Regions from separate parts of the Priestia sp. P1_B12_1 genome, predicted to be linked through region 3. Evidence: riboswitches for the same ligand, from Rfam matches in the RefSeq annotation. Region 3 holds a riboswitch; each other region holds the start of a gene.
What was found. Region 3 has a riboswitch for cyclic di-AMP ahead of AC1D0Y_RS01345 (dicarboxylate/amino acid:cation symporter). Riboswitches for the same ligand answer to the same signal wherever they lie in the genome.

Region 1 (10,909 bases), on a different contig from region 3:
GCGACGGCAAGCGGCGTGCCACCAGCTCCTGCAATTTCGTTTGCTTTTTGCTGCAAATCAGAGGGAACCATCCCGCCATTTGACTCTACCCATGCCGTGACGGCGTCCACTGCCCCTTTTCGTACAGATACATTCTGTAAGTCAATGCCGCTCATTCGCGTTTCAGCTTTGAATTCAACAAACGTCCCTTCGGTTTTTTTAAGATCTTCTACCCCCATGCGGTTTTGAATAAAATCAACAACTGAGCGTCCTTCTGGTGTTTCGTCATAAAGAGAAGAAACAAACGCCCATTTGTAAAGTTCACGTTCGTCTGTGCCTTCTACAGTCGTTAATTGATGAGCCATTCGGTTTCCAAACGTAATGGTGCCGGTTTTATCTAAAATGATTGTGTTAATGTCACCAGCTGCTTCTACTGCTTTTCCTGACATAGCGATCACGTTAAACTGCGTAACTCGGTCCATCCCAGCAATTCCAATGGCCGATAATAATCCTCCAATTGTCGTAGGAATGAGGCAAACGAGCAGTGAAATTAAAATAGCCGTGTCCAGTTGAAAATGTAAGTAGTTTGTAAATACAGGAAGCGTCACAACAACTAGTAAGAAAATAATCGTCAAACTTGTTAAAACCGTATTTAGCGCAATTTCATTTGGCGTTTTTTGACGCTCTGCTCCTTCAACAAGCGAAATCATTTTATCTAAAAATGATTCACCTTGCTCACACGTAATTTTAACTGTAATTTCATCGCTGACAACTCTTGTACCTCCAGTTACAGAGTTAAAGTCCCCGCCTGCTTCTTTCAAAACAGGTGCCGATTCACCGGTAATGGCCGATTCATCAACAGATGCCAGTCCTTTAATGATTTCTCCATCTCCAGGAATCATTTCGCCTTGTGAAACGACGACGATATCTCCTTTTTTTAGGTGCGATGCCGAAACTTGTATCATTTGCCCGTTTTGAAGTTTATTAGCTGTAATATCACCTTTCGATTGCTTTAATGAGTTTGCCTGTGCTTTTCCTCGACCTTCTGCTAATGCCTCTGCAAAATTAGCAAAAACAATTGTGAAAAATAACACGAGAGATACGGCAATATTAAAGCCTGCGCTTACTGTACTTTCTCCGAAAAGATCTGGAACAACAGCTAAAAAAAGCGTAATAACAAACCCGATTTCTACTACGAACATGATAGGGTTTTTTATCATCGTTCTTGGACTTAGCTTGATAAAAGCCTGCTTTACTGATTGAATAAAAATCGATGAAGTTTGTTTATCTACAGCACCTTGAATGTGACTGTTACGATCCAATTCAAGATTATTCGTAAAATTCCGTTTATTCATTATAATCCTCCGCTTTCTTGATTACAGTGTCAAATACTCAGCAACCGGCCCAAGTACAAGCACTGGGAAAAACGTAAGTGCCCCTACAATAACGGTAGTTCCAATTAAAATGCCGCTAAATAAAGACGTATCCGTTTTAAATGTCCCAGGTGTTTCAGGAACAAGCTGCTTAGATGCTAGTGAGCTCGATACCGCCAGCATCGTAATTAGTCCGAAGTAGCGTCCAATATACATAACAATTCCCGTAGAAATGTTCCAAAACGGAGTTGCGTCACCGAGTCCTTCAAAACCAGAGCCATTGTTTGCTGCTGATGATGTAAATTCATACAGTGCCTGGCTTAACCCGTGAAAGCCTGGGTTTGATATACCTTCTATTCCTAAATGAGTAGTTAGCGCTACGGCTGTTCCTCCTAAAATTAGCAGCGGCTGCAGAATAAGCGTCACGGCGATGAGCTTCATTTCTTTTCCTTCAATTTTTTTACCTACGTATTCTGGTGTTCTTCCAACCATTAAACCTGATAAAAATACGGCGATGATGACGTACATCATGACATTCATAAATCCTGCTCCGACACCGCCAAATACGGTATTTAACATCATATTTCCAAGCGTTAACAACCCGGTAAGAGGTGTAAGGGTATCGTGCATGGTGTTGACCGCACCTGTTTCACTTGCTGTCGTCACGATGGCGTAAAGCGTCGACATACCGACACCAAAACGAACTTCTTTGCCTTCCATATAACCGCTCGCTTCATTTAGATGAAAAGCATCAAGTCTTGGATTGCCGCCCCACTCTGTTACAAACGCTGTGCTTAAAATAACGATAAACAGCATACTCATCGCTACAAACAAGATGCGGCCTTGCTTACGCTGTCCGATCATTTTTCCGTACGTAAAAGGAAGTGCTGTTGGCAATAAAAGCATAAGGACAATTTGTAATACATTGCTCAACGCGTTAGGATTTTCAAATGGATGGGCTGAATTAACACCAAAAAATCCCCCTCCGTTGTTGCCTAGCTCTTTAATTGAAAGAAAAGAAGCAACTGGTCCCCTTGCTATTTGCTGTGTTGCCCCTTCTAATGTATGGGCAGTCACCGTTCCGCTTAACGTTTGAGGGACACCTGAAATCATAAATAAAATGCCGGTTATAAAAGCGATAGGAAGTAAAACACGCGTAATTGATTTCACAAAATCAACAAAAAAGTTTCCTATTTCCTTCCCTGCCAACCCGCGAATAAACGCGATTGCTACTGCAAGTGCCGTTGCTGGTGCAGCAAACATCATAAATACAACGGCTGCCATCTGCGAGAAATAGGACAAACCTGATTCACCGCTGTAATGCTGCAAGTTCGTATTTGTCATAAAACTAATGGCCGTGTTAAAAGCAAGGGCCGGATCCATTCCTTTGATGTGGCTTGGGTTAAGCGGCAGTACTCCTTGAAACCGGAAGATAAGATACACCACAAAAATCATAAACGTATTCGCTAAAACGAGAGCAATTGCATATTGCTTCCACGTCTGATTATGCCCTTTAATTCCTGCCGCTTTAAACATCACCGATTCTATCTTTCCTACCAAGCTAGTGTTTTTATCGTTTGAAAACACATTCGCTATATAAATACCTACGGGCTTTGCAATAAGCGCTACAAAAACAAGCAGCAGCGCAACTGATAGTAGAAAAATCCCCACGTTTAATTCCTCCGCTTATTAAAATTGTTCTGGATTTAACAGTACATATACTAAATAAATTAAAACGAGAACTGAAATACCTAGCAAAATGAACGACACGTTCACTTCTCCTCTCTTTCGTCTACTACACGAGACGACCAGCAAATAATTCCGTACATAGCAGCTGTTAATATGACAAGCGTTCCCAGCATGATTATATCCAAGTTGCTCCCTCCTAACTGTTTCTTACCACCAATGATTAAGCGTAGTGACTGTTACCGTGCGTAAAGCATCACGCCCAAGTGAGCTAGCAGCGAAAGGTTATCTTTGATTATTCCTAACGTATTGTTGATCTCGTTTTAAAAGCCCTACTATATCCTCTTTACGGTGCAGACATAAGCTGCTCTCCTATTTTTCCATAAAAAAACCGCAGAAGAGAGTCCTCTTCCGCGGTTTAATGCACGACAAATAAGCCGTGATCGACACGAATTTTTTCACTCCCAAAACGCTTACGGAGTTAGCTGTCGGATTCGGGTTATGGAAGTAACCCTACTCAGTTAAGAGATTCACCCCTAGTACATACGTACAAAATATTGGGTCCCCCGCTCATAATTGATTAAGCGTATATTTGTTATTTAATTTTTAGACTTAATTATGGTTTTTACTGCTGCGTTTAATACTTTGATTAGCTAACATAGACAAATAGCGGTTTGCTAGATCAAAAGATTGCTGATCACATATTGCACGATATTCAATCATTTGAATCATTTGCTTAGATAAATGCATGTTAACGCTCCTTTCGCCTATATTTTGAAAGGAACGCGCTATCCGCTTTTATAGAAAACGGCCACGATTACACCATCCTCTCTCTTAACGCTTACGAAGTTAGCTGACGGGTTCGGGTCAAGAAAGTAACCCTACTCAATTATGAGATTCACCCCTAGTAATTGGGTCCTCCGCTCTTTCCCTCTCTTTCAGGAAAGACTCAGCGTTTCACTGTGGAACGTTTCATGAGAGTAATCTTACTCCTGTTAAAATTTACTGTCAACAACATTTTTTGAAATTTTAAAAGCTTTATTTTTTGCTGTTTATTCATTATTTTAAAATAATAAACCCAAAGAAAAAAAGCGTTCTTATCGAGGAGATAAGAACGCTTTTTTTAGCTCATTTTCTCAATTTCATTTACAAGAATTGAAATGGCATCCGTTTTTGTTGCTTCACGCATTGTACGCTTCATCGTACTTGCCTGCTGCTGAAGCTCATTTACTTCACGCAAAAACACTTCTTTTGTTAACTGTTCTTCTTCCACAACCATACAGTAGCCTTTTTTCTTAAAGGACTGTGCATTTAAAATTTGATCTCCTCGGCTTTGTGCTTTTGACAAAGGAATAATCATCATGGGTTTATGAAGGGCTAAAAACTCAAAGATAGCATTTGATCCGCCGCGTGTAATCACATAATCAGTCGCCGCTAGAACATCTGGAAGCTGTTCATTTACATATTCTAACTGACGGTAGCCCGACTCTTTTTCAAGGCTTGTATCAACATTGCCTTTTCCGCACAGGTGTACAATTTGAAATTTCTTTTGCAGTTCAGGCAAGGACTCTCGAACAATCTCATTGATGCGACGTGCTCCTAAACTTCCGCCCATAATGGTTAAAATTGGGCGCTTATCATAAAAGCGAAGCCAGCTTTCCCCGTTCGCTGCGCTTCCGCTAAATAATTCTTTTCGAATAGGTGAACCAACAACCTGCACTTTTTCTTTTGGAAAATAGTTTGCCGCTTCATCAAAAGAAGTGAAAATTTTAGTGGCAAATTTCTGCGCAATTTTATTTGCCAGTCCCGGTGTTAAATCACTTTCATGAATGAACACGGGAATGTTTAGCGATTTAGCAGCCATTACAACAGGGACTGTGACAAAACCGCCTTTTGAAAACACAAGAGAAGGCTTTAACTTTTTCAGCACGCGACGTGCATCGCCAACTCCTTTTGCTACCCGAAATACATCTTTTACATTTTCCATATCTACGTATCGACGCAGCTTCCCGCTTGAAATCGCATGATATGGAACGTTTAATTTTGTAATTAATTCTTTCTCAATACCATTGTGAGAACCGACATAATGGATATCCCATTTTTCACTGTCTAATTCTTTCATAATGGCAATGTTTGGTGTTACGTGTCCAGCTGTTCCGCCTCCGGTAAAAACGATAACTTGCTTACTCATTTTTTCTTCCTCTCTTTACTTCACTTAATGGATCTGTTTTGACATCAATTTTTATCTGATCTTTTTAGCATGCAATCTGACATGTAAAACGATGGTTTTATTATAGCATTTTTCTTTTTACATATGTATGATAAGGCGTATAAAAGCATGCTATACTTTTCATAGGGAGTGATGATAATGAACAAATCTGCACCTATAGTAAAAGGTGATACGGTGGATTCCGAAACGCGCTGCATGCACTACCGTACGGATAAAGATATTATTGCAATAAAATTTTATTGCTGTAATACATATTATCCATGCTATCAATGTCATAACGGACATGCTGATCATGATATTAAAAGGTGGCCAAAAGCTATGTTTAATGAAAAAGCTATTCTTTGCGGAGTATGTAAACATGAGCTATCCATTCATGAATATTTAACCTGTAACTCGACTTGCCCTCACTGTCGTTCTTCTTTTAATCCCGGATGCAGCCTGCATGGACACATTTATTTTGAACAAAAAAGCTGAACAAAACATTGTTCAGCTTTTAAAATAACTGCTCATCTATATTTATAATGGAAGGAAGCAGACCTGGGAACAATTCCTCAAGTTCTTCTAAACGCAAGGAATAATAGTGCTGCGTACCTTCTATACGTAGTTTGATAATTCCAGCTTCGCGAAGTACTTTAATATGATGTGATAGCGTTGATTTTGATACATTTAATTTTTGATAATACGAACAGGTCTGCTCCTTTCTTGTCGCTAAACACTGTACAATTCGCAGCCGGTTAGGATCACTCAACGCGTGTAAAATAGGCGTTAATTTAATTTCAGATTTCGGTGGTTGATAAGGTTTTCTCATGCTTAAAATATAACACAGCTTCTTTTGTGTATCAATGTTCGATAACTTTCGAACTAAATTCCTTGCACTGTTATTTAATCGGTGTTATAGTTTCATTGTTCGATGATATTCGAACTTATCTTCATTTTAATCATAAATTGAATGAAAGATTAAAAACAAAACAAATAATATAAAGCACCATCATTATTAAAGGAGGAATCACCCATGATTCATTTACAAGCTTCAATGAAAGTTAACCCAGCAAAAAGAGAAGAATTTTTAGAAAACGTACAAGAACTAATTAAGCATTCTTTACAAGAAGAAGGAAACAGCAACTATCAACTATTTGAAGATGCTTTTACACCTAACACATTTATGATGATTGAAGAGTGGAAAAGCGAAGAAGCAATTCAAGCACACAATAAATCAGCTCACTTCCAAAGTTTTGTAGCATTTGCTCAAACTGGCGTACTTGTAGCACCTTTAGATGTAAAAACATTACAAGGTTAATCATAACTTCTTTGAAAGGATGACGCATCATGAATGAAGCAATTCGTACAATTCAAGATCATCGTTCTATCCGTCAGTATACAGACGAAGCAGTAAGTGACGAGCATTTAGATACGATTATTCAATCTGCTCAGTCAGCCGCTTCTTCTATTAATGGACAGCAAGTGACTATTATTAGCGTCCAAGATAAAGAAAAGAAGAAAAAACTTTCAGAGCTTGCCGGCAACCAAGCGTGGATCGACCAAGCTCCTCTATTTTTAATCTTTTGTGCAGATTTTAATCGTGCTAAGATTGCAGCTGAACTTAACGATGCCCCTCTTGGCGTAACCGATGGACTTGAATCAATCTTAGTCGGAGCAACTGATGCTGGAATTTCTTTAGAAGCCGCAACAGTTGCAGCAGAATCACTCGGTTTAGGTACAGTCCCAATCGGAGGAATTCGCAGAAAGCCGCTAGAAGTCATTGAACTGCTCGATTTACCGGAATACGTATTCCCAGTAAGCGGTCTTGTGGTTGGACATTCGGCAGATCATTCTGCGAAAAAACCTCGATTGCCACAAGCTGCTGTGCACCATCGTGAAAGCTATAATCACGACTTAAAGCCCTTGATTCAAGACTATGATGCTGAAATGGCAGAGTATATGAAAAAGAGAACAAACGGTGCTGATGACCGCAACTGGTCACAAACTGTATCAGCTATTTATAAAACCATTTATTACCCAGAAGTTCGAGCTATGCTTGAAAAACAAGGATTTAAATTCGAATAACCAAAAGCTGCGATGAACATCGCAGCTTTTTTTATCTACTTTAACAGCATGCTGAATAGACTAAAAGTAATACTCAATAAATGAGGTGTTGATATGGAGTTTATTTTAATTTGTAATTTTCTTTTAAGCGCAACCGCAGCGTTTTTATTGGTGCCGGCTTTTACAAAAAAGCACACTCTTCACGTGACTTTACTTTCTCTCCTTTTCCTCCTTTCAATTATTCCGACTTTTCTTCTCGCTAATCCACATATCGGCGTTTTACCTTGGGCTATTCGAGACGCTCTTCTATTGTTCGCTGCTTTCCTTTTCTTTTGTTTAACCTTCACTTTAAACAAATGGAAAACGCTTTTGTTTTTTCTTCTATTTTTACTGTCGATTGCTCCTCTTTCTTACGTCGTATATGATGACTTCACGCATACGTATATAGATGCCAATATTGGGCTTGGCCTAGGCTTTTTACTGACATGGCTCTTAACAGCTCTGTACAATATTTTGGCTATTCTTCGATTTTTTCGTCAGAAATCTCAGTAAACACATCAAAAATTAACAAACAAACGAATAGTTGATTTTATTTAGTATACGCTAACAACTGCACAGTCCTTCTCTTTACATAAAGCTGTGTATACTAAAAAAGGAGTGATACTTGATGAAACGACTATTCGTAATAGCAGCAGTGATTGCCTTCTTGGCGCTTAGCCGCATGTTAGTATTTGCCGCTGAAACACCTCCTGCTGCAGATGAGCGAACAGCTCAAAATGCAGAAGTTCGCATCGTTCATGCTTCACCGGATGCTCCGGCTGTAGACATTTTTGTGGATGACAAAGCTTTAGTAGAAGGAGCAAAGTTTAAAGATGTCGCCAACTCTTTGCCTTTGGCAGCCGGTTCTCATAAAGTAGAAGTATACGAAGCAAAGACAAAAGGAACAAAAGATTCCATCATCGAAGCTACCCTTGTTGTAGACGGTGGAAAATCGTATACAGTGGCCGCTGTAAATAAAGCAGAAAACCTTGAACTGCAGGCTTTCACGAATAATAAGCAAGGAATGGATGGAAAAGCAAGCTTACGTGTTGCTCATTTATCTCCTGATGCTCCTGCGGTAAACGTAGGTCCTAAAGGTGCTGCTCCTTTATTTAAAGATCTGTCTTTTAAAAGCATTTCAGGTTATCAAGTAGTAAATCCGGGTTCGTATGATCTATCTGTTTCCACGGCAGATGGAAAAGAAATACTAAGTCTTCCTGGAACAAATCTTCAAAGTGGTAAAAACTATACGGTTCTCGCAGTAAATACTGCTGACAAGCTTGAGACCATTGTTTTACAAGATAATTAATTAAAAAAACGTCATTTCAATTGAAATGACGTTTTTTATAGACTGCGCTGAATGAATTCCTCTTTTTTGTACTCATAGGTAGAAATATCGTTCCACAGTCGTTTTGAAAGCTCGTATTTCATACCTTCATATTTTTTTCTAGCACGTTCGTTCGAGCGTAACTGCTCCCTGAAATTAATTCGTTCGTTCCAGTAAGGTGATTCACTGACCGTTACGTACACATGACTTCTTCTCGCATCATGTGGAATGAGCTTACGTGCATTTTTAGCTGTCATAATTGGAGGGTAGTGTGCAGCTGGAACGCCTTCTTTTAATAAGACAAACATCTCTTTTTCTGCTACATATACGTGAGATTTATTTTTTAATATAGCGCGCACTTCATTTATATCTTCTTCGCGTTTGACTCCGATTAAAATATCAACGATTGGTGAACCAGCCAATCCTGGAACGGACGTGCTTCCAATATGTTCGATGTCTACTGAAAAATCTCTTAGTGTATTAAGCAACGCTTCTTTTTCCATTTGATACAAAAGCGACCACTTTGTTTCATACTGAACAATCTTTCGCATATCAGTTTCCACCCTTTCACTTTTTTATACTGTACCATGTTTTAAAGTAAAAAGAAAGAATTTTCTAACTATTTACTTTTGGTTTGCGCTACGAGCTTTATACCCCTCCAGACAGGCTTTGTATTATTTTATATATTTTTGTTATTTTTATTCTAAATGTTTCATAATTGTGGATGTTTCCTCCTCCAAAAGATAGATACGCTTTTATTTTCTATCTCTCCTCTATCATATTCACACTCAGCTGTTTTATACTATTTTACGTTCTTACTAGTAGAAGACACATCCTCAAAATGTAGATGAACAAAGGATTAAAGGTCTTTAATATCGCTAAATTCCACCTTTAATATAATTATATTTTACATTAATGTAAAATTTTATCGGCAAAGATGGCAGATAGTTCAAATTCATTATACAATTGAATTTCGACATATAGTATGATGGATAATATCGGTATTATGAGATAATAGTAGATTTAACTCAAAATTTTGGACTATTTGCCGATATATGATTTGTATACCAATAACCTTATGTTGAAATTTGTAATTTGCAAGGAGGAAAAAATGAATAAAAAACATGTCATGTACACAGCCGTTTCTTCTGTTCTTTTAAGCTCTTCATTGCTTTTGAATTCAATTGATGCAGATGCAGCTGAATCGGCTAAAGTAACTGCTACATCGTTAAATGTACGTGCAACGCCTAGTACAAGCGGTGCTATCGTTGGAAAAATAACGAAGGGAAACACCGTTGATATAGTAGATGAAAGCAAAGGATGGGCTAAAATTACCTATAACGGTAAAGAAGCTTGGATTTCATCTCAATACATAAATAAAACGCAAACAAACAGTACGTCTACCGCAAATTCGACATCGAAGTCAGCGGTCGTTAATGCGAGCTCATTAAACGTTCGCTCTTCTGCAAGCACAAGCGCGTCCATCGTGACGAACTTACCGCGCAATTCGAAAGTAACCGTGTTAAAAGAAAGCGGGTCTTGGTCCCAGATTAAAACGGCAAGCGGTCAAACGGGCTGGGTAGCAAGTCAGTACCTACAAGCAGGCTCTGGCTCCTCTGCGCCAGCTAAGGATTCTGGCTCTACAACATCGAAGTCAGCGGTCGTTAACGCTAGCTCATTAAACGTTCGCTCTTCTGCAAGCACAAGTGCGTCCATCGTAACGAACTTATCCCGTAATGCAAAAGTAACGGTGGTAAAAGTAAGCGGATCGTGGTCGCAAATTAAAACGGCAAGTGGTCAAACGGGCTGGGTGGCGAGTCAGTACCTACAAGCAGGCTCCGGTTCTTCTACGCCGACTAATGACTCTGGTTCTACGTCAACCAAGCCAGCGGTCGTTAACGCCAGTTCATTAAACGTTCGTTCTTCTGCAAGCACAAGTGCGTCCATCGTGACGAACTTACCGCGCAATGCAAAAGTAACCGTGTTAAAAGAAAGCGGATCCTGGTCCCAGATTAAAACAGCAAGCGGCAAAACAGGCTGGGTGGCAAGTCAATACTTACAAACAGGTTCTGGACAGTCTTCACAAACAGCCCAGTCGATTCAAATTACAAAAGCTTCAAATTTACGCACTCAGCCGAGCTTAAATGCGGGAATCATTCGCGTAGCAAAAGCAGGTGAAAGATTCAAAAAAGTAAACGAAACGAATGACTGGGTGCAAATTCAGTACTCTGC
Region 2 (10,909 bases), 120 kb from region 3:
AAAAAGCTCTTCAAAAGCTTCTATATGGTAAAATAGAACAAATATGAAAGAGAGGATGAGAGCATGAACTTAACTCAATTTTCTAGAAGAAAATATACAGATTCCCCTACACCTTTAGAAAAGCTATCGGTTTTATCTCAGCAGTTAAATGGACCTTCAATTTATATGAAGCGAGATGATATGCTTGGACTGACAGGGGGCGGAAATAAGACGCGCAAGCTTGAATATTTAGTAGCTGATGCAAAGGCGCAAGGAGCAGACGTGCTTGTAACGTGCGGTGCGATACAATCCAATCACTGTCGTTTGACGCTCGCTGCGGCTGTAAAAGAACAAATGAAATGCGTGCTCGTATTAGAAGAAGGGGAAAATAAAGCAAGTGATCAGCCGACAGGGAACTATTTTCTTTATCATTTATTAGGCGCTCATGACATGCGGTTTGTCGCTGAAGGTTCTGATTTGACAGCCGAAATGAAAACAGTAGAGCGAGAGCTAATTGAAAAAGGTCATAAACCGTATTTAATTCCAGTAGGAGGTTCGAATGTTATCGGTGCAACCGGATACGCTGCCTGTGCACAAGAGCTGCTTATGCAAAGCTATGAGCAGCAAATAAAGCTTAGCCACGTGGTTTGCACAAGCGGCAGCGGAGGCATGCACGCAGGATTAGTGGCAGGCTTTCAAGGTCTTCAAAGTGACGTATCCGTTATTGGAATGAATGTTAGTCGTGCTAAAGAAGAACAAGAAGTAAAAGTTGCTAAGCTGACGAGTGAACTTTATGATCATTTACATAGTAAAACGCCTTTTAAAGAAGAAGAGATTGTGTGTATGGATGAATACGTAGGTCCAGGGTATGCTGTTCCGACAGAAGAGATGGTGGAAGCAGTCAAACTTGTGGCCAGTACGGAAGGGATTTTATTGGATCCTGTGTATACGGGAAAAGCGATGGCTGGTCTGATTGATTTAATTCGAAAAGGTTACTTTAATAAGGATGAAAATGTGGTGTTCGTCCACTCAGGCGGTTCACCGGCTCTTTATGCCTATACCTCAATTTTTTCATAAAAAAGCAAGGGATTCGGCTCCCTTGCTTTTTTAGTTTATATAGGAATAGTAAGTGAAAACGTTACTCCAGTGTCTGTATTTTCAGCCGTAATCGCTCCATCGTGCATCGTAACAATACGCTTTACGATACTTAAGCCGATACCGAATTCACCGTTTGCTCCTTTTTTAAACGGTTCAAACAAGTGTTGAAGCACGCTTTGATCAATGGGCAGACCATCGTTGCTGATTGTACATTGAACGTTCGTTTGGTGTTTAGCAAGTGAAAGTGAAACCTTCGTCTCGGCATAGCGCAGCTGGTTGTCGAGTACATTTTCAAGAACTTTTGTCCACAGCTCTTTGTCTCCTTTAATCGTTGCGTTTGCGTCGTCAAATTCCCACTGTATTTCAGGGCGCCTCCACCGCAAGCGATCCACTACTTCATGAAGTAGTGCAGTAAAATCAAAGTCATCTTGTGCAAGCTGATGAGTGGACATATAGTCAAGCTTGGTTAAGTAAAGCAAATCGCGGATTTTTTTCTCGAGATTTTTGGATTCATCTTCAATAACTTTTACCGTTTGCGATAAATCACCTTTTGGATAAATGCCGTCTTGAATCGACTGAGCGTAGCTTTGAATCACCATAACCGGTGTTTTTAAATCATGTGAAATATTTTGAAGCAGCGTTTGCTGTGCTTCATCTTTAGATACGAGCCTTTTGCGCATTTGCTCGATGGACGCGCCTAGCTTGCCAATTTCATCTGAACGGTTCACTGTAACGGGCTCATGCCAATTTTGTTCGGCAATTTTTTTCACATCTTTTTCAAGCGATACAAGCGGCTTGCTTAAATATCTTGATAGCCAAATAGATGGAAGCCAGCTGAATAGAAATACAATTGAAATTACAAGAAGCAGCTGTTTAAACAGAGTAGAAGTGAGCGCGTTGCGATACGTATCCCACGAAAATGAAAGTAAAAAAGCAGGCTGTCCGTTTACACTTACTTTTCGTATTACATAAAAAAGCGTCCGGTTGCCAAGATCTTTTTCATAGCGAGCGACGATTTTTCGCTGATTGATTGCATCTTCCTGTGCTTTTCTCAAAAAGTCTTGAGGCAACACCCGTGATGAAAAATAAGAGATATCCGCATGTTCAGGCAATAAAATATGATCCACGGTTCGATTGCCAAGTGTTGGTTCACTGTCTTCATTGCTAAAGTAGTATTCACCTGAGCGGCTTGGCAGGCCGTATTCTTTTAAAATATGCTGTTCATTTTCAATAGTGGTATAAATTTCATTCGTGAAAAACTGCCTGAGCGTCGTTGGGAATAAAATAGCGAGCAAAATTGAAATAAGCAGTAAAATACCGGAGATGACGAGCCAAATTTGAAATGCAAGCGACTTGTTTTTCATGCTTTCATCATCCGGTATCCATATCCGTAAATCGTTTCAATTCGTGCTTGCGGCATTTTTTTACGCACGCGCCTTACTAAATCATCCACCACTCGGTCTGTGCCAAAATAATCTTCTCCCCAAATGAGATTCAGCAGCTGCTCCCGTGAAAAAGCCTGTCCAAGGTCTTTTGAGATAGTGACAAGAAAATCAAATTCTTTAGACGTTAAATCAATTGGCTTTCCATCTTCACTGACTGTACGGGTATGTAAATCGATCTCATAAGGAGTCAGCGTAATGGTATCGGTTTTCTTTTGATTGGAACCATATACGCGGTTTAGCAGTTTGTTTGCTCGAATAACTAGTTCACGAGGCAAAAAAGGCTTTGATAAATAGTCGTCGCTGCCCATTTCAAGCCCAAGAACCCGGTCAATATCGGCATCGCGGGCTGAGATAAAAATAACAGGCACTTGCGGCGTTTGCTGCTTGATTTCGCGAATGAGCTGATACCCGTCAATGTCAGGCAGCATAATATCTAAAATCCACAGATGCGGAGGAGTTGCAATCATTTCTTTGGCTTCCGTGCCGTTAAAAAATGAGCGAACGTCCCAGCCTTCTTTTTGAAGGTAAAGGGTTAAAACTTCGTTTAAATTTTGTTCATCCTCTACTAAATATAGTGTAAAGCTCAAATTTGACACCTTCCTCTGAATATATGAAAATTAAGGTAAATAAAGCATATTGCGCCATCCATGCGCGTGTCTTTAAAGGTCTATGTACCCGCTATTATACTACGTGTTTGCTGTTATAAAGAAATTTTTCACAATTTCACACATTGTTTTGATACTTATCCCAAACTTTTATTTTATAGTATAGATAACATAAAATTTGCTACGTTAAAAGGAGTGTTTTTCATGGATCCACGTGATTATGAAAGAGAGCAAGAACGAAAAGAAGAATACGAAAATCGCCAGCAGCGCTACGATCAGTATCAGCCTGCGTCATCATCACAGCCTCCAAGAAGACGCTTATTTCCAGTGATTGCATCTTCTATCGCCGGAGCAGTACTTGGAGGAGGAATTGTGTTATACGGTGCTCCCCAGCTGGGGTTAATGGATTCAGCTGATACGCAAACAGCGAATCAAACAACGCAGACTCAAACGGCAACAACAACGAGCACAACGCCTCGAACAGTAAGCACAACCGTCAATCAGTCAGATCTTGTTTCAGTTGTAAATAAAGTATCAGCTGCTGTTGTAGGCGTGAACAATATTCAGCAGCAAACAAATCCATTTTCTGGAGATACCCAAACGCAAGAAGCAGGAACGGGTTCCGGTGTTATTTTCAAAAAAGAAAATGGAAAAGCATACGTTGTGACCAATAACCACGTTATTGACGGCGCAAGCGAAGTAGAAGTGTCACTTTCAAATGGACAAAAAGAAAAAGCTAAAATTGTCGGAGCTGACGCGCTAACGGATTTAGCGGTGCTTGAGATGTCTGACAAAAATGTTGAACAAGTGGCGAAGTTCGGGAAATCATCGGATTTAGTAGCGGGTGAAACGGTGCTTGCAATCGGAAATCCTCTTGGTGAACAATTTTCTCGTACGGTCACACAAGGTATTGTGAGCGCAGCAAAACGCTCTGTCCCTATTTCAGAAAATTGGAACGTAGATGCAATTCAAACGGATGCGGCGATTAATCCAGGAAACAGCGGCGGTGCACTTATCAATTCTTCCGGTGAAGTAGTCGGCATCAACAGTATGAAAATTTCAGAAGACAATGTAGAAGGCATCGGCTTTGCTCTTCCAAGTGATGAAGTGCAGCCGACGATTGAACAGCTGATGAAAAACGGAAAAATAACGCGTCCATATATGGGGGTAGGTCTTCAAGATGTAGGTCAGCTTTCAGCTGCAACAAAACAAAACCAGCTAGGCCTAACAAGCGATACGTCTGAAGGAGTTGTCGTAACGACGGTTGAACCATTCTCTTCTGCTTCTGATGCAGGTTTACAATCAAAAGACGTGATTGTTGCCATCGATGGAAATGAAGTCAAAACATCCAGTGATTTACGTCAATATCTATACACAAAACGTAAAGTAGGAGACACAGTGAAATTAGACGTGTATCGAAATGGAAAAAAACAAACCATTTCTCTAAAGCTTTCAGAGCAGCAGGATAACAATGGATGAGTTCAACACCGTTAAAGCTGCTGCTAGCAGTATTAACAGCGTTCGGATTTTTAACCGGCTGCGGAGGGAAGCATTCAAATACGATGTTTCCTTCTGTAGAAATTAGTCAGCTATCTTCTACCAAAGAACTGGCAGCATATGGGGGAGGCAAGGTGACAGGAGCTGAATTCAACCGTTTTTTAGCCGTTGAAGGGTTCTTGAATCCAGACGCTCCGTTAAATGATACAAGCTACCGCAAAGAGTTATTGCGGCAGCTTGTTATGCAAAAAATCTTAATTTCGCATCTAAAGACAAGCGATGAAGTACAAACACAAGTCGAGGATATGTGGAAGCAAATTAAACGCTCATATGACGAGGATACAAGAAAACAAGGTTATGAAGTGTTAAATATTCGTTCCAGTGATGTAACCAACCAGCTAACGAATCAGTTTAAATTAGAAGAATATTTCCGTAAACAAATTACGTCTGATGAACTAACTGCTTACTATAAACGTATTGAAAACGATCTAACGCGCGTATCTTTTACGCAGCTGGCTTTTTCCACTTTACATGATGCCGATGCCGCTGCGGCTGAACTGCAAAAGGGAACATCGCTTCAGGACGTTCAAAAAAAATATGCTGAATTCCAGACAGTGAGCAAAATAGAGAATGCTGATAATCTAAAGCTTTCAAGTCTATCTCCTTCTTTTATAGATGTGTTAAAAAAACAGCACATCGGAGAGAGTAGTGAGCCCATTAAAATGGGTAAAGTCTATTACATTCTCATTTTAAAACAAAAAGATAAAAAAACGGAATTAGAAGTCAAAGAAGAAATGATGAAAGAACTTGTTTTGAATCATATCAACCGGTATATCCAGGATGAACTGCCAAGGTTTCACGTGACTTTCAACCTTAGGTAGTTCCCTTTTATATAGATTGATTGTTTTCAAAAAACAAGCAGGTAAAAGAGCTTTCTATTAATAGAGAGCTCTTTTACATTTTTAAGTAGACAGAAATGTCGGCACCTGTTAAAATGAAGTTGTAAAACTTTCATTATTCGGAAAATTTATACCCTCCAGCTTTGGAGGGTTATTTTTTATGCTGTTGGACGAATAAAAAGAGCTTGGGACAAAAGTAGTTTAGTGGAAAGAAGATCCGAACGATTCATCGTTCGGATTTTTTCGTTACGTTTCAATCACTTTTCATCTTTTAAATGACTCAATAATGCAGGAGCCATCTCTACGTGAGAAAGGGCGATGTGTGAAATCGTTTTGGCATAAGGTGTAATTTCGTTAATAAATTGTTCGAGTATGTGCAGGTGAGGAAGCTGAAGCTTTGTAATAAAGCAGGCTTGCCCGGCGATGCGTTCACAGAATAAAGCGTAGGGATACTGAGAAATAAATCGTTTAAAACGCTCGTGCTCTCCGTTTTTCATCGTTACTTCAATAAAACACGACACGGGCAAATGCAGCTTTTCATAATCAATATCAATCGTATACCCTTTTATAACGCCAAAGCTCTCTAGCTGCCTTACTCGCTCTGCCACCGAAGGAGGAGACAAATTAATTTGTTTTCCTAGCTCTCGTAAGGAAAGGCGGCTGTTTTGCTGCAGCGCCTGCAAAATCGATAAATCAATTTCATCAATTTTCAATTGAAAACCTTCTTTCTCATTAACGTTTCATTTGATTAGTAATAGTCGATAAGATGTTTTATATGTAATCTAAAATTCCCATTTTTCTTACTATAATAATTAAAAAGGAGTGAGTGAAAAATGGCAAGAGTTTTGTTAGCAAACGAAGAGGGAACAAATTTTGAAAAAGCATTGAATTTAATTCCGCATGTAAAAAGACTGTATGATGAGCTTTACAACACGCTTTGGAACAGCGATATAGTAGAAAAAGAGACTAAGGAAAAAATAAGGCTTTATCTAGCAGGTGTTAACGGCTGTGAGACGTGTATGAGCATGTCATATGTAGGCGATGAGACGCTTAATCAAAAAGTGTTAAGAGAAAAAGAGCTGGAAAAAAAAGATCGACTGCTGTTTCGATTTATTGATGTATACCGAGTGCGTCCAAGGGAGTTGACCGATGCTGATATGGATCAATTAAAGAAATTTTACAGTGATATACAGCTGTTAGAGCTTTTGGCTGTTATTAATTTATTTGATCAATTTCACAAAATGATTGTCAGTTTAGATTTATATGATTTTTGCAGCTTGCAGCGCAAGTGAGGTCTTTGCTAAAAATATCTTGACAGACAAAATTCACAGGAGTAAGATAGCTTTCGTGAAGTGAAACGTATCATGAATCGAATCGATTATTCTAAAAAATAGATCATAGATATTTGAATAAAAATCGCTTAATCCATTACGGAGCGGAGGACCCATTATTTACGCACATATTGTGCTCTGGGGTGAATCCTTAAAAAGGTAGGGTTACTCTTAAAACCCGAACCCGACAGCTAACTTCGCAAGCGTTTTGAGGGGGAAGAGTGTGAAAAAACACAGGAGCCTTCCTGTGTTTTTTTGCGCTTTTTTTAAGAAAAATATGTAATTTTTTAGAAAAAGTATAAGCTAAGAGAACACACAGCAGTTGAAGAAAGGAATAAATACATTATGAAAAAACAGTTTGCTGTATTGGGATTAGGTCGTTTTGGAGGCAGTTTGGTTGAAGAGTTTGCTAATCTGGATGTGGATGTGCTCGCTATTGACCGCAATCAGGAGGTAGTAAATAAATTTAGCAATTCAGCTACATATGTTGTGCAAGCAAACGCGATTGATGAAGCTAGCTTAAAGGGGCTAGGTATCCGCAATGTTGATCATGCTCTTATTTCGTTTGGGGATGATATCGAAGCAAGCGTTCTCGCAACGATGCTTTTAAAAGATATGGGCGTTAAGCAAGTATGGGTAAAAGCAGTGAATATGTATCATCAAAAAGTGCTGGAGAAAATAGGAGCAGACAAAGTCATTCATCCTGAGCGTGATATTGCTAAACGTATTGCTCATCACGTAGTGTCAGAAAAAATCATTGATTACATTGAATTATCAAAGGATTATAGTATTGTCGAAATTGTCGCCTCTAAGAAACTTCATAATAAAACGCTGTTTGATTTAAACATTCGTGCCAAGTACGGCTGCAACATTATCGGCTTTCAGCGAAAAGACGGGGAAATGGTGATTTCGCCTACCGCGCATGAAATAATTGAACAAGGAGATATGCTGATTGTTATCGGACATAACCGCGATTTGAACCGTTTTGAAGAAGAAGGAGTTTAACTCATGAAAAAACAAATCATTAAACTCACCCCTCCGCAGCTGCTTGTCTCCATTTTTGGCGGAGGAATTATTATGGGTGCTCTTCTATTGATGATGCCTTTTTCTACTACTGAGCCAATCCGATGGGTAGACGCCCTTTTTACATCTACTTCCGCTATGACAGTGACCGGCTTAGCCGTCGTAGATACAGGTACACGTTTTACCGTCATCGGTCAAACGATCATTATGCTGTTAATTCAAATAGGCGGTCTTGGCATTATGTCATTTGCCGTGTTGATTTTTATGATGCTAGGTAAAAAAATTGGATTTAAAGAGCGTATGCTCGTTCAGCAGGCATTAAATCAAACAAGCGTCGGCGGAGTTGTCCTGCTAGTTAAAAGGCTGTTTATCTTTTCATTTTTAATTGAGTTTATTGCACTTATCTTTTTAGCGATACGCTGGGTTCCGGAATTCGGATGGTCTAAGGGGCTGTTCTTTAGCTTGTTTCATTCAATTTCAGCTTTTAATAACGCAGGGTTTGGACTACTGTCTGATAACTTAGTACAGTATGTTGGAGATCCTATTATTAACATAACGATTTCTTTTTTGTTCATCATTGGCGGGTTAGGGTTTACCGTTCTTGCTGATATGTGGGTGAAAAAATCGTATAAAAAACTAACGTTGCATTCAAAAATTATGATTATCAGCACGTTTGCGATTAATGTGATTGCCATGCTTTTTATTTTTTTCTTAGAGTACAGCAATTCGCATACGCTCGGAAATTTATCATTAGGAGACAAAGTATGGGCTTCTTATTTTCAAGCGGTAACGACAAGAACCGCTGGATTTAATACAATTGATTTAGCTCACCTGCATGATGCAACGGTCTTTTTAATGGTCTTATTAATGTTTATTGGTGCAGGAAGTGCGTCAACAGGAGGCGGTATTAAACTAACAACGTTTGTGGTGATTGTTTTTTCTGTATGGGCATTTTTACGAAGCCGGGAAGATATTGTGCTGTTAAAGAGACGACTTCTTCCTCTTCACGTGTTTAAGGCACTAGCCATCACGATGATTTCAATTATGTTTGTATTTGGGGCCATTTTCCTGTTAAATATTTCGGAAAACCTTCCGTTTGTAAAAATTATGTTTGAAGTTGTTTCAGCGTTTGGAACAGTAGGTTTATCAATGGGAGCAACTCCTGAACTTTCGTACTTTGGACGCGTAATTATTATCTTTATCATGTTTTTAGGAAAAGTGGGGCCATTAACGCTTGCGTTTTCATTATCTAAGCAAAAGCGCGAAGCTGTTCGTTATCCAAATGAAGATATAATGCTAGGGTAGAAAAATCGCCTTCGATAAGGCGATTTTTTTATATTATTTATACGTTCAAGACATATAAGAGGTTACGCACAAAACAGTTGCGATGAATAAAAAGAAGGCAAAGACAAGAACAATGGGCAATTTGGAATGTCGGCGCATTAAAGGTCCCCCTTTTTTATAGTAGAAAATCTCTTACTATATATAACGAAAGAAATAAAAATATGATTCACTTTTTTTGGCGAAATTTGAAGGTTTTTCTCATTGGAAAAATCCGCACCCCTGTCCTAAACATTTTGCCAAGCTGTTGCATACACTAAAAGCAGATAATAGGAAGTGAGGGATGGTACGTGGGAAAACAAAATTTTGCGTTAATCGTTGTGTTATTTGTTTTACTTGTTATTGTAGGTGCGTCTGGCTTTCGCTTTTAAACGTTAACTTTATTTACGCATAGCTCCCGTCAAAAAGGGCATACTAGGCGGAAGTAAAAACCAAAAATTTCTTCAATATTGCCGAACAATGAGTTCCTCTACTCATTCATCTAATCGGTATGTAGCCATGCGAAAGCATGGTTTTTTTTGAAATAGGAGAGGATGAATGATGTTCATCCCCTCTAGAAATTAGTAGTAGCAAGAACACCCTACGATTACTAATAGAATAAATAAAACAACGATAAATGAAAAACCAAAACCGCCTTTTGCGCCCATATGTGTAACCTCCTTTAGTAAAAGTCTCTATATCCTATGTACTAATTGGGTTAAGTGATTGAGAAATTTGCCTATTTTTTAACGGTAACGATCTTTTGAGAAGAATGAAGAACACTTACTTTTTTCATTTGTGCAGAAATCCTTTATGATAAAGAGGAAAAGGAGGGCAAAGTGGTGGGAATACATGTAGAATACGTCATGAATCAGCTAGAAGAGGGAAAGTGGAGAGAGGTCAAACGCGAAATTCAACAAGAAATGAAGAAAAAACCTCAAGCATCTGATTTGTACTGTTACTTAGCGGTTTGTTTAGCAAAGCAAATCGAAGAATCAATTATCTTTGAAAAAATGGTATTAAATTTAGAAATGGACCGAGCTCTTCATCAGGCACTAACATTAAATCCATCTTCAAGCTTGGCGCACTTCGTTCGAGGAATAAAATACCGGGAAACTCCGCTTATGTTTGGAGGGAATTACGAAAAATCGCTGTCTTATTTGCAGCGGGCGCAAGATCTTGGTTTTGAAGGGATTATGCTGCCGCTCGAACTCGCCAAAACCTATATTCAATTAAAAGAAATGGAAAAAGCGAAAGAACAAATCGCCTATGCCCGAGAAATCAATCCTACTCACGGAGATATTAAAAAAGTCGAAAACATGCTGCAAACAGGACGGTGAATCAAAAGTCCTGTTTTATTTTTGGTTTTGAGGAAACATATGCTGATTTTCATAAAGAATTGCTTTTTATATAACAATAAGAATATTTATAAAAATTTTAAGAAATGCATGTAAGTCCAACGACTTCTTAACTGCTAGATTTTCTACATTATTAGAGCGTTCAGTCTACATAATTCCAAAAATAGTAAGAAACTATCAGCCTATGGATAAATTGTTGGAAAATATAGATAATTGTAAATGAATAGAGAAAAAGGTAAACATGCAATTAACTAAAAAAGCAAAGGTCTGATTTACTTTGCTTTTTATTTATACACATATGTAAAAAATATCATAATAAACCAATTTATTCTTTGTGAAATCCATCGTTTCAGA
Region 3 (10,909 bases):
GCGGTATTGGTGGTTTCTACCGCTTTTTCTTCTTCGCACCATGCGCATTGAACAGTCATATTACAGGACCTCCTTAAGATGATGGAGCATCGTCGCTTTTAACGTCTTTTTTCAATTGAGCTTTAAACTTTTTATCTTTTAATTCATCTCTTTTTTCACGTTTATCTTTTAGACTTTCGTGAGCACTGTCACTTTCATATGTTTTACGTCTTTTTACTCTCCCTAACCCTTCCGGTACAAGGTTGAATTGAGCATCATTCATAAGACCCGAGATGCCGATGGAAGAATCTTTAGCATCCGATGCTGGATAAACAGCGCGAAAATAATCATCTGCACGCCCAGGCACATAGCTTTCTGGCTCCGGATACGTCGTAATCACTCCTTCAAAGTTTCGCAGAACAACTTTACTTGCGCTTTGACTAATAATATAGTTTGGCTGAACTGCAATCTTTCCTCCTCCTCCCGGCGCATCAATAACAAACGTTGGAACAGCATAGCCAGACGTATGACCTCGCAGCCCTTCCATAATTTCAAGCCCTTTGGAAACAGGTGCGCGGAAATGTCCAATTCCTTCTGACAAATCACATTGATAAATATAGTAAGGACGAACGCGTATTTTCACTAAATCGTGCATAAGCTTTTTCATGATAGCTACGCTGTCATTAATCCCAGCTAAAATAACCGCTTGATTGCCAACTGGAACGCCTGCATCGACAAGCATTTCACATGCTTTTTTTGTCTCTTCCGTAATTTCAATGGATGTATTAAAGTGAGTATTTAACCATACTGGATGATATTTCCTTAAAATGGTACATAAATTTTCTGTTATTCGCTGCGGAAACACAACGGGTGCTCTTGTGCCAATCCGAATAATTTCCACATGGGGAATAGCTCGTAAATTCTTCAAAATATATTCTAAAATGTTGTCATTAATCAGCAAGCCATCACCGCCTGAAATGAGTACATCTCGTACTTCAGGTGTTTTGGCGATATAAGCAATCGCAGCATCTAACTGCTTTTTTGGAACGCCCATTCCGATTTGTCCTGAAAACCTTCTTCGAGTACAGTACCTGCAGTACATGGAACATTGATTGGTGACTAAGAACAAAACGCGATCAGGATAGCGATGAGTCAACCCTGGCACTGGAGAATCTTCGTCTTCATCTAGGGGATCTTCTAGATCATATTTTGTTTTATGAAGTTCTTTGCCAACCGGAACAGACTGCATACGGACGGGGCAGCGAGGATCATCTGGATTCATCAAAGATGCATAATAAGGCGTAATATTGAGCGGAATGGTTTTGGTTGAAATGCGTACTCCTTCTTCTTCTTCAGGAGTTAAGTTAATGACCTTTTTTAAATCATCTAACGTTCGAATTGTGTTTGTTAATTGCCAAATCCAGTCATTCCATTTTTCTTCAGGAACATCTTTCCATAACTCAATGTCTTTCCAATGTCGGGACGGCTTATATAAATCATATAACATACAATCGCTCCTTTATGAAGATTTACTATTGTTATATGTTACAGCCCATAAATTGGTTAATTATTTCTCACCCTTTACTTTTTGACAGATCCTTCACCCACACGTTCATATCTTCTAACGATTTATAAATGTAACAATTATTCGTTAATCGTCCCGTATAGATATACCCAAGCTGATGAAAAGAAGCATTCATCCCAAATGAAAGCGCTCTCGCTATTGTGTATGCACAAAAAATATGCCGCTGTTTTAGCTCCGCCTCTAGTGCGTTTAATAAATGCTTCATGAATCCATACTTTCGATAAGCAGGGAGAGTCGCACAATCCGTTAGTTCAGCATTGTGGTAGACATAGTCAATTTCAGCAGAAGCAGCGCTAACGATATCGTTCTTGTCAACTATGATATAAAACAAGCTATCTTCTTGAAGCAAATTAGAGAGATACTCTTCTTCGTAGAGGGGAGTAGGATACACTGTGAAGATTTGACGGTAGAGCTGAGAAAGTTGTTTAGCGTCAGATGAAATGGCTCGGCGCATGATCAGTTGATTCGATAAAGAAGAATAATCAGATGTCGGCAAATTCAACACATCTTGAAGCAGCTCTGTTTCTTTTAACGTCTTCCCGCTGTCTCGGCGGGATTGAGACGTATAGTAGCATAAAAGATACGCGTCGCTTCCGTTAAAATAGTAGGGAACAGTTGCTTCTAAAGAAAATCCCAAGCTTATCCAGTCCAACAGATGTTCAGCACGTACTTTTATAATCCACTTTTCGTACGTTTTCTTATCAATTTCTTTATATATATAGCTGTAAATATCGTTCACATTTCCCCGGTAATCATCTATTCTCAGACGCTTGTTATATTCATCTAAAAAAAGAGTCATAGCAAAGGTTGGCTGACAAACATTTTCTTGTTTCCCCATTTGTTTGTATCCTCTCCCTTTTTAGCTTAGTCTGCAATACTGCACCAGTCTGCTACAGTGAGAGCAATAATTTCCGCTGCGTCAAGCATCGTTTGAATACAAATATACTCATTCGGAAAGTGGGCCACTTCTGTTACTCCCGGTCCAAAAACAACTGTTGGAATATCCCCTACTTGTGACAGTATCCCTCCGTCCGTTCCCCAAGGAGATGCTTCAATGATCGGCTGATTCTGTTTCACTTGATAAAAAGAGGACGAAAGAGAGGTCATAAGCGGATGCTCCAATTCAATTTCACCGGGAAGCCAGTGGGCCCCAAACCATTCCAAGTCGACAGGGTGCTCAGCAAACCACTCATCACGCTGATGCAAAAGTTCAAGCCAGGATTTCATTTCTGCTCTGACATTTTTCATTTTTTCATGCGGAGCAACTCCTATCCTGCCTTCTAATATTACTTGATCAGCGACTGAAGAAGGCCACGTTCCTCCTTGTATATTTCCGATATTAATCGGCACGGGAATGGGAATTTTATTATAGAGCGGATCGGTAATTCGGCTGTTTCTCTCTTTTTCAAGACCCTCAATATGTTTAAGCACCACAGCTGCTTTTTCAATCGCACTCACGCCTTCATACCGAGTCCCTCCATGTGCTGCTACTCCATGCACGGTGACTCGAAACCACATGGAGCCTTGCTGTTTAGGGAAGATCTTCATGTTGGTTGGTTCTGGAATAATGGCACCATCTGCTTTGTACCCTCTAAGTACACAGGAAAGTGTTCCTGCACCTCCGCTTTCCTCTTCTACTACGCTTTGAAAAATAACATCTCCTTTTAGTGAAATATCTAGCTCTTTCAACGCTTGAATAGCTAAAAGTAATGACACATTTCCTCCTTTCATATCCGTTGCTCCGCGTCCATATAAGTTTCCATCTTTTACAACAGCCGTATAAGGGTCTTCCGTCCACTGTGAAAGATCTCCGGGTGGTACTACATCAATGTGCCCATTCAAAATGATGGATTTCCCTCCACCTTTCCCTTTTAACACGCCTACCACATTTGGACTATCTCGAAAAGTAGAACGATTGGAGGCAAAAGCTTCATGGCTGCGAAGTATTTTTTCATCCGGTTCCCATATATCAATATCTAACTGCAGCTGTCGAAGGCGTTCAATGACAATTGCCTGCGCATGCTTTTCAGAACCTTGTACGCTTGCTTCTTCTACGAAACGCTTGAGTAAACGCACTGCACTTTGACGATGCTCTGTCATCCAGTTATGAATAGATTGCTGTATGTTCATGTAAGGGTCCTCCTTATGGTATCGTAATCAATTGATCACTCAGGCGAACTGTCGCTTCTGTTGAACTCAAAATATCCTCTACGGTATAAGGAGACATTAACTCTGTTAGAAGAAGCGCATCTTTTTCTACTTTAAAAACCGCCCTATCTGTAATAACTAATCCCACGCAGCCCGAAGCAGTCAGAGGTAAAGAGCACGTCTTAACCAGCTTCGGTTCTCCTGTCTTGCTCGTATGATTCATTAGCACAATGACTTTTTTCGCTTTTTGAGCTAATTCCATCGCTCCTCCCATCCCAGGAACTCGCTTACCTGGCACAATCCAATTAGCTAAATCCCCTTTTTCACTCACTTCTAACGCGCCAAGAATGGTCATATCGACGTATCCTTTTCGAATCATCGCGAAGGCTGTAGCACTATCACAGTATGAAGCCCCGTGAACGGTAGTTGTTGGATAGCCTGCTGCATTGCAGACATTCTCATCTTCTTCACCCAAAGGAGGCGAAGATCCTAACCCTAAAATTCCGTTTTCAGCATGAAACATCACATGAACAGCGCTTGGTACATAATTAGGAATAAGAGAAGGAATGCCAATCCCTAAATTAACAATCATGCCGTTTTTGATTTCAGCCGCAGCACGTTTTGCAATACGATGACGAATATCTATTCCCAAACCCATTTCCAATTCACTCCTTTTGAAGGGACAATATAATCCACAAATACACCTGACGTTATCACGTTCTCTGGGTCAATGTCCCCAAGAGGAACGATTTCATCCACTTCAGCAATAGTGATACGACCTGCCATAGCCATTAATGGATTAGTGTTTCGAGCGCTTTTATCATAAAGCAAGTTGCCGAATGGATCTGCTTTTTTTGCATATACAAAAGCTACATCGGCTGTGAGTGGTTTTTCAACTAAAAATGTCTTGCCGTCTACTTCCACTTTTTCTTTTCCAAATTGAATAATGTCATTTTCAATTCCTACATCAATCAGTACTCCTCCGAGTCCAACTCCTCCCGCTCGAATCCGTTCAGCAAGCGTTCCTTGAGGAGAAAACTCAACTTTCAGCTTTTCTTCTGTCATCAGCGTTCCAGCCACTGGGTTCGATCCAATATGAGAAGCGATCAGCTTTTGAATTCTTCCTTGGCTTACCAATTTTCCCGCACCAATATGAGGAAAGCCTGAATCATTACATATCAATGTAAAATTTGATTTTCCGCTTTCAATAAGACCGTCAATGAGAGAAGGCGGGCTGCCTACTCCTCCAAACCCTCCTATCATCAGCGTAGCAGCATGATCCACGTATTCAATCGCTTGTTCCACAGTTGTAATCTTTTGAAATGAGTTTTCGACCTTTGTCACTCATTCCACCTCATTTCCCTGTTTTTCATTTTGCACTTCATGCAATGTTTTCGAAAGCAGATCGACCGCTTCATCAAGTTGACGATGAGTAATCGTAAATGGTGGCGCAATAATAATACCGTCTCCTTCGACTCCGTCTGTTCCTGCTTGCGAAGGATAAAGGAGAAGACCATTTTTTTGGGCTTTACTTATTACGCGCGTTGTCATATTTTCAGAGGATGAAAAAGGCTCCTTCGTTTTTGGATTTTGCACAAGCTCAAGACCAACTAATAAGCCTTTACCACGTATGTCCCCAATGATAGGGTAAAGAAGCTGAAGTTTCTTCAATTTCCCTACTAAATAGTCTCCTTTCAGCGCTGCTTCTTGAACAAGATCATGCTTTTCAATATAGCTTAAAACAGCTATCCCTACAGCGGATGACAGCGGATTAGCGCTTAGCGTATGTCCGCTCATAATTAATTTGGATCCGTTCATAATAGGTTCAATCGTTTTGCTGCTAGCTAACGTAACGGCTATTGGTGTATATCCTGCTCCCACTCCTTTTCCAAGCGTCATAATGTCTGGTTTAACTCCCCAGTGCTCATATGCAAACATCACGCCTGTACGCCCAACTCCCGTCATGACTTCATCCGCAATCCATAACACATCATATTTATCACAAATTTCTCTTATCACTTCATAATAGCCAGGAGGAGGTGTAAGGGCTGCTCCGGCTGCTCCTACAATGGGCTCGGTAATAAAAGCAGCAATATGTTCAGGGCCGGTTCGTTTGATAACTGTTTCCAATTCGTGTGCACAAGCAAGATTACAGGATGGATAGGTTTGATGAAACGGACATCGATAGCAATAAGGAGGCGAAACCGAAGGATAATCTTCAAGCAAAGACGAAAAGCGTTTTCGTCTTCCAACGTGCCCTGACATAGACAGAGCTCCTATTGTAATACCGTGATAGCTCATCCAGCGTGACAAAACCTTTGTTTTGGTTGGCTTTCCTTGCTCTTGAAAATGCTGAATTGCCGTTTTCATAGCCGTTTCAGTCGCTTCTGTCCCGCTGTTAACAAAAAAGCTCCACTGGAAATGATTGCTGCTTAATTCACATAGTTTCTTAGCTAAGGCTTCTGTTGGATCACTTGTAAACTGCGACCGATATACAAACGCAACTTTCTGTGCCTGATCGGTCATCGCATCAATAATTTCTTTTACGCCGTGTCCGATACTTGCTGTAACTGCCCCCGACGAAGCATCTATGTACCTTTTTCCATCTTGGTCGTACAAATAAATTCCTTTTCCATATGAAATAACTGGGTAGTCGTCGTCGAGCAGCGGCTTTATTACATGAGTTTTATTCATTTCCGCACTCTCCTTTCAAACATACACTCTTATTAAACTGTATGCTGAAACGAAGAGTTTCTTGCCAATAAAAAAAGCCCTAGCATATAGCTAGAGCTTTTACGCTTATTAAGCTGATTGCGTTACAGATTTATCGATACGCTTTGCTTCTGACTCAGCCACAATAACGGCACACGCAGCGTCTCCCGTAATATTTACAGATGTACGAAGCATGTCAAGCAAGCGATCAATTCCAATAATCAATCCGATACCTGCTACAGGCAAGCCAACCGAACTCAATACCATTGCTAGCATAATGAGACCAACTCCCGGCACACCTGCTGTACCAATACTAGCAAGCACCGCTGTCAATACAACCGTCACAAGAGCACCCAGCGACAGGTCAACACCGTATACTTGTGCAATAAAAATAGTCGCTACACCTTGCATAATTGCCGTCCCGTCCATGTTAATGGTAGCACCTAACGGCTGAACAAAACTGCTGATGGACTCCGGGACACGAAGGTTTTTTTGAGCCACATTCATTGAAATCGGAAGCGTTGCATTACTGCTTGATGTACTGAATCCAACTGTCATCGCAGGAGCAAAACCTTTAAAAAATTCAATAGGGTTACGTCTCGCCATAAGAGCGACTGATCCTCCATATGTTACAATCGAATGGATAAACAGTGCGAGCACGACTACAATCATGTACAGCCCCATCGCTTTAATTGCCTCCCAGCCTTGACTTCCAACCGCGGTTGCAAGAAGTCCAAATGTTCCGTAAGGAGCAAACTTCATCACTAGATTTACAAGATACATCATCAATTCATTGCCTTGCTCAAGTAAATTGTAAAGCCCTTTTGTTTTATTTCCAAGCATCGTAATACCAAAACCGATAAAGATAGAGAAAACGATAAGTTGAAGCATATTCCCTTCAGCCATCGCTTGGATTGGGTTGACTGGAATCATATTTAAGAATGTCTCTCCAACCGGCGGTGCTTTTTCGGCTTCAAAAGAAGCGTTTTTTGTATCAAAAGATCCAAACGTACCCGGTTTAATTGCATACGCTAAAATTAAACCAATAATAATAGCAACGGTTGTTGTAACTAGGAAGTAGGAAACTGTTTTAGCCCCGATTCTTCCTAGTTTTTTAGGATCTCCTAAACCTGCTACACCTAACGTGATAGAGAAAAACACAATTGGTACAACAAGCATTTTAATTAAGCTTAAGAAAATTTGGCCAAGCGGTGTAAACAAGTACTTGTCCAGCGGAGCAAAAGCACTTGGAGCAAAAGCATTGATCAACACTCCCACAACAGCACCAGCAATCAGCGCGATAATAATCTTTGTCGATAGCTTCATAGATTTACCTCCCGCAAATAAATTATATTAGAATGATTCTAACTACCATACTTATTTTACCATGCATTGAGAGCGATAACACTCAAAATATACAATATATTAAAAATTTTCAGATTAATAGTTTAGGAATATTTTTATCTATACAAAAAACCATGAGAATATCATGGTTTCATAGACCTGTTATTCCCTCACTGAATGCTTACGGAGTTAGCTGTCGGATTCGGGTACGTGAGTTACCCTACTTGATTTATTCAAGATTCACCCCAAGTACACTACGCACAAATATGGGTCCCCCGTTCTCTTATAAAACAAAAGAGATTAAGCAAATAATTTTCTTTAATATTTTTGCATGATAATAATTCTTACTTTAATTAAAATTCATTTTATATGTTTCTGTCAAGTTTTTATTCAAAAATAATGCAGGATTTTATCATAAAAAGTTGAGCATTGTTATATTTCAAAATATTTACATCATATTTCAATAAACCACAAACAGTTATTTAACAAGACTTAAAATCTAATGGATAAAAAATTAATTCAAAAAATAGTTTGTAAAGTGAACTTTCTTTTCATTAAATTACATTCATAAATTTGCATAATTATTCTAATATCCGCGTACTTTACTGCTTTCATAAATATTTTACTCAACAAAAAATAACTCTTTCCAACTGTTGATTTTATCCTTGTATTGCTTGATATAAATTCTCTAAAATTTCACTGAATTTGTTGATAGAAATAAATGGACATTGTCAATTCGCCTTATTCTATTTAATTCTGCTCACGATAGAAATATGGATGCCGTAATACCTTTTAAAAAAGGAGCGAGTAATTATCATATAAAACTATCGGAGTTGGAGGGGTATGGGTATAAGTTCTTTACTTTTTACTTATTCGCTTTCGTTATTTAACACATATAAAAAAAGAGGCCGTGACGGCCTCTTTTTTTATACAGTAACAGGTTCAGAACTTGCTTTGCGATTCTTTAATTTTTCAACAATGTCACGCGCTACCCACACACCGCACGCACTTGCCTGCGCGAGTCCTCGCGTAATACCAGCTCCGTCTCCTCCCACGTATAAACCGGAAATTTCAGTTTCAAACTTATCATTTAACTTCGGACGGGCTGAGTAAAATTTCGCTTCCACACCGTAAAACAGCGTATGTTCAGATGCTAACCCAGGCGTTACATGATCCAGTGCTTCTGTCATTTCAATTAAGCTTTTCATCGTATTGTAAGGAAGCACTAAGCCTAAGTCACCCGGTACAGCTTCTTTTAACGTTGGTTCTAAAAAGCCCTCTTTAATTCGAGTCGCTGTTGAACGACGGCCCTTTAAAATATCTCCATACTTTTGAACAACTAAGCCCCCGTTTGACAGCATATTAGCTAATCTTGATACTTCGTGCGCATATTCGTTCGGCTGATCAAATGGATCCGAAAATTTATGAGAAACAAGCAGCGCAAAGTTCGTATTTTGACTTCCAAGCTTCGGATCTTTGTATGCGTGTCCATTTGCTAACATAATACCTGAATGATTCTCTACTACCACATGTCCTGAAGGATTGCTGCAAAACGTTCTAACTCTTGTACCTACGGACGTATTGTAAATGAATTTCCCTTCGTACAAGTGCTTGTTGATTTCTTCCATAACAACGTTGGATGTTTCTACTCGAACGCCGATGTCCACTTGATTGTTAATCATTTTTAAACGACGTTTTTTTAGTAAGTCGCTCATCCACTTCGAGCCGTCTCGACCTGGTGAAACCACCACTTTATCAGCCGTAATTCTTTCACCATTTTTCAATTCAATACCGCGCACGATATGCTGACCATCTTCTTTTTCTGTTATTAAATCGGCTACTTCCGTTTTATACTGCATATCAATTTTTTCTTTTAAATATTCATAAATGCTTTTTAAAATTTCTAAATTTTGCTCTGTTCCTAAATGACGCACTTGGGCACGCAATAGCTTTAATCCTGCTGCGTATCCGCGTTTTTCAATTTCACGAACTTTATCAGTTAACGGATCCGTAATCGTATCGGTTGCTCCGTGTTTTAAATTAATTTCATCCACGTATTTAATTAAATCTACCACCTGTGATTCAGACAGATAATCCGTCATCCAGCCTCCAAATTCACTTGTGATATTAAATTTTCCATCTGAATATGCGCCGGCTCCACCGAAACCATTTGTGATAGAACAAGCAGGCAAACAGCCAGCAAACTCTTTTTTGCCAACCGCAGGCGGACATTTTTCAATTTTTTTCTGAAGAATCGGACAATTACGTCGATAGATATCGTGTCCTTTATCGATTAATAAAATAGTTGCTTCCGGTAATTTTAACGTTAACTCATAGCAAGTAAAAATCCCAGCGGGTCCTGCCCCTACCACAATAACATCATAATTTGAGTTCATTGTACATTCTCCCATCATCTTTTTTCTTCGGGTAAAAGATAAAAGTTATTGACCGAATTTTCTTTTTTTATTATCATTCGGTTATTTTCTAGCCATTTGATAATATATCAAAAACAAACCCTTTAGTCAACAATATACACGAACATTAAAATAAAAAAATAAAAAAACATTCGTTTTTATTTCAATCAAATAAAAACCAGTGAACGAATAGCAAGCGCTATGAAATGTTCACTGGTTCTTTAATATACGGAAGAGCAATTTCTACTTTTGTTCCTACTCCTACTTTACTCGCAAATGAAATATGCCCTTGATGCTGTTCGATTATTCGGTAGCTAATCATTAACCCTAGCCCCGTTCCTGTTTGTTTCGTAGAATAAAACGGTTCACCTAGCCGGGCTAAAGATTGCTCATCAATTCCACAGCCTTCATCCTCGATAATGACCATGCCGTATTCATTTCTTTTCTCAACGGTGACTTTAACTGTACCTTTGCTCATTGACTCAAGCGCATTTTGAATTAAATTAATAAAAACTTGTTTAAGCGCATTTTCTTCACAAAAGATTGTAATCTCATCACTAATTTCATTAATAATACGACAGTTTTTATAATTGGCGTGTGTATCTAATAGTAATGTCACGTGACGGATGATTTGATTGAGACTTTTTGGGTGGTATGAATTTTCAATTTTAGGCTTGGCCAGCGTTAAAAATTCTTGAATAATGGATTCGACGCGATTCAATTCTTC

Region 1: linked by a shared signal. The riboswitch ahead of kdpF (K(+)-transporting ATPase subunit F) and the one ahead of AC1D0Y_RS01345 (dicarboxylate/amino acid:cation symporter) in region 3 are both predicted to bind cyclic di-AMP.
Region 2: linked by a shared signal. The riboswitch ahead of AC1D0Y_RS00670 (potassium channel family protein) and the one ahead of AC1D0Y_RS01345 (dicarboxylate/amino acid:cation symporter) in region 3 are both predicted to bind cyclic di-AMP.

What each region holds. Positions count from the first base shown of each region.
Region 1 is NZ_JBFTZR010000006.1:98,852-109,760, reverse strand. Features, by position in the region: gene kdpB (potassium-transporting ATPase subunit KdpB) at 1-1,334, opposite strand, end outside; gene kdpA (potassium-transporting ATPase subunit KdpA) at 1,356-3,017, opposite strand; gene kdpF (K(+)-transporting ATPase subunit F) at 3,042-3,122, opposite strand; cyclic di-AMP (ydaO/yuaA leader) riboswitch at 3,493-3,635, opposite strand; gene AC1D0Y_RS19700 (hypothetical protein) at 3,651-3,788, opposite strand; cyclic di-AMP (ydaO/yuaA leader) riboswitch at 3,861-4,003, opposite strand; gene AC1D0Y_RS19695 (undecaprenyldiphospho-muramoylpentapeptide beta-N-acetylglucosaminyltransferase) at 4,162-5,229, opposite strand; gene AC1D0Y_RS19690 (CHY zinc finger protein) at 5,407-5,742, shown strand; gene AC1D0Y_RS19685 (ArsR/SmtB family transcription factor) at 5,762-6,076, opposite strand; gene AC1D0Y_RS19680 (putative quinol monooxygenase) at 6,281-6,565, shown strand; gene nfsA (oxygen-insensitive NADPH nitroreductase) at 6,595-7,332, shown strand; gene AC1D0Y_RS19670 (hypothetical protein) at 7,426-7,863, shown strand; gene AC1D0Y_RS19665 (DUF4397 domain-containing protein) at 7,979-8,659, shown strand; gene AC1D0Y_RS19660 (GrpB family protein) at 8,695-9,228, opposite strand; gene AC1D0Y_RS19655 (N-acetylmuramoyl-L-alanine amidase family protein) at 9,789-10,909, shown strand, end outside.
Region 2 is NZ_JBFTZR010000001.1:113,753-124,661, reverse strand. Features, by position in the region: gene cuyA (D-cysteate sulfo-lyase) at 64-1,056, shown strand; gene AC1D0Y_RS00700 (sensor histidine kinase) at 1,092-2,441, opposite strand; gene AC1D0Y_RS00695 (response regulator transcription factor) at 2,438-3,109, opposite strand; gene AC1D0Y_RS00690 (S1C family serine protease) at 3,332-4,606, shown strand; gene AC1D0Y_RS00685 (peptidyl-prolyl cis-trans isomerase) at 4,603-5,505, shown strand; gene AC1D0Y_RS00680 (Lrp/AsnC family transcriptional regulator) at 5,781-6,236, opposite strand; gene AC1D0Y_RS00675 (carboxymuconolactone decarboxylase family protein) at 6,357-6,815, shown strand; cyclic di-AMP (ydaO/yuaA leader) riboswitch at 6,931-7,075, shown strand; gene AC1D0Y_RS00670 (potassium channel family protein) at 7,200-7,859, shown strand; gene AC1D0Y_RS00665 (TrkH family potassium uptake protein) at 7,863-9,182, shown strand; gene AC1D0Y_RS00660 (YjcZ family sporulation protein) at 9,509-9,589, shown strand; gene AC1D0Y_RS00655 (YjcZ family sporulation protein) at 9,779-9,865, opposite strand; gene AC1D0Y_RS00650 (tetratricopeptide repeat protein) at 10,040-10,537, shown strand.
Region 3 is NZ_JBFTZR010000001.1:236,253-247,161, forward strand. Features, by position in the region: gene AC1D0Y_RS01310 (YokU family protein) at 1-59, opposite strand, end outside; gene kamA (lysine 2,3-aminomutase) at 74-1,486, opposite strand; gene ablB (putative beta-lysine N-acetyltransferase) at 1,554-2,402, opposite strand; gene AC1D0Y_RS01325 (peptidase) at 2,429-3,694, opposite strand; gene AC1D0Y_RS01330 (3-oxoacid CoA-transferase subunit B) at 3,708-4,370, opposite strand; gene AC1D0Y_RS01335 (CoA transferase subunit A) at 4,355-5,056, opposite strand; gene AC1D0Y_RS01340 (aspartate aminotransferase family protein) at 5,057-6,406, opposite strand; gene AC1D0Y_RS01345 (dicarboxylate/amino acid:cation symporter) at 6,515-7,750, opposite strand; cyclic di-AMP (ydaO/yuaA leader) riboswitch at 7,931-8,085, opposite strand; gene AC1D0Y_RS01350 (NAD(P)/FAD-dependent oxidoreductase) at 8,695-10,164, opposite strand; gene AC1D0Y_RS01355 (ATP-binding protein) at 10,382-10,909, opposite strand, start outside.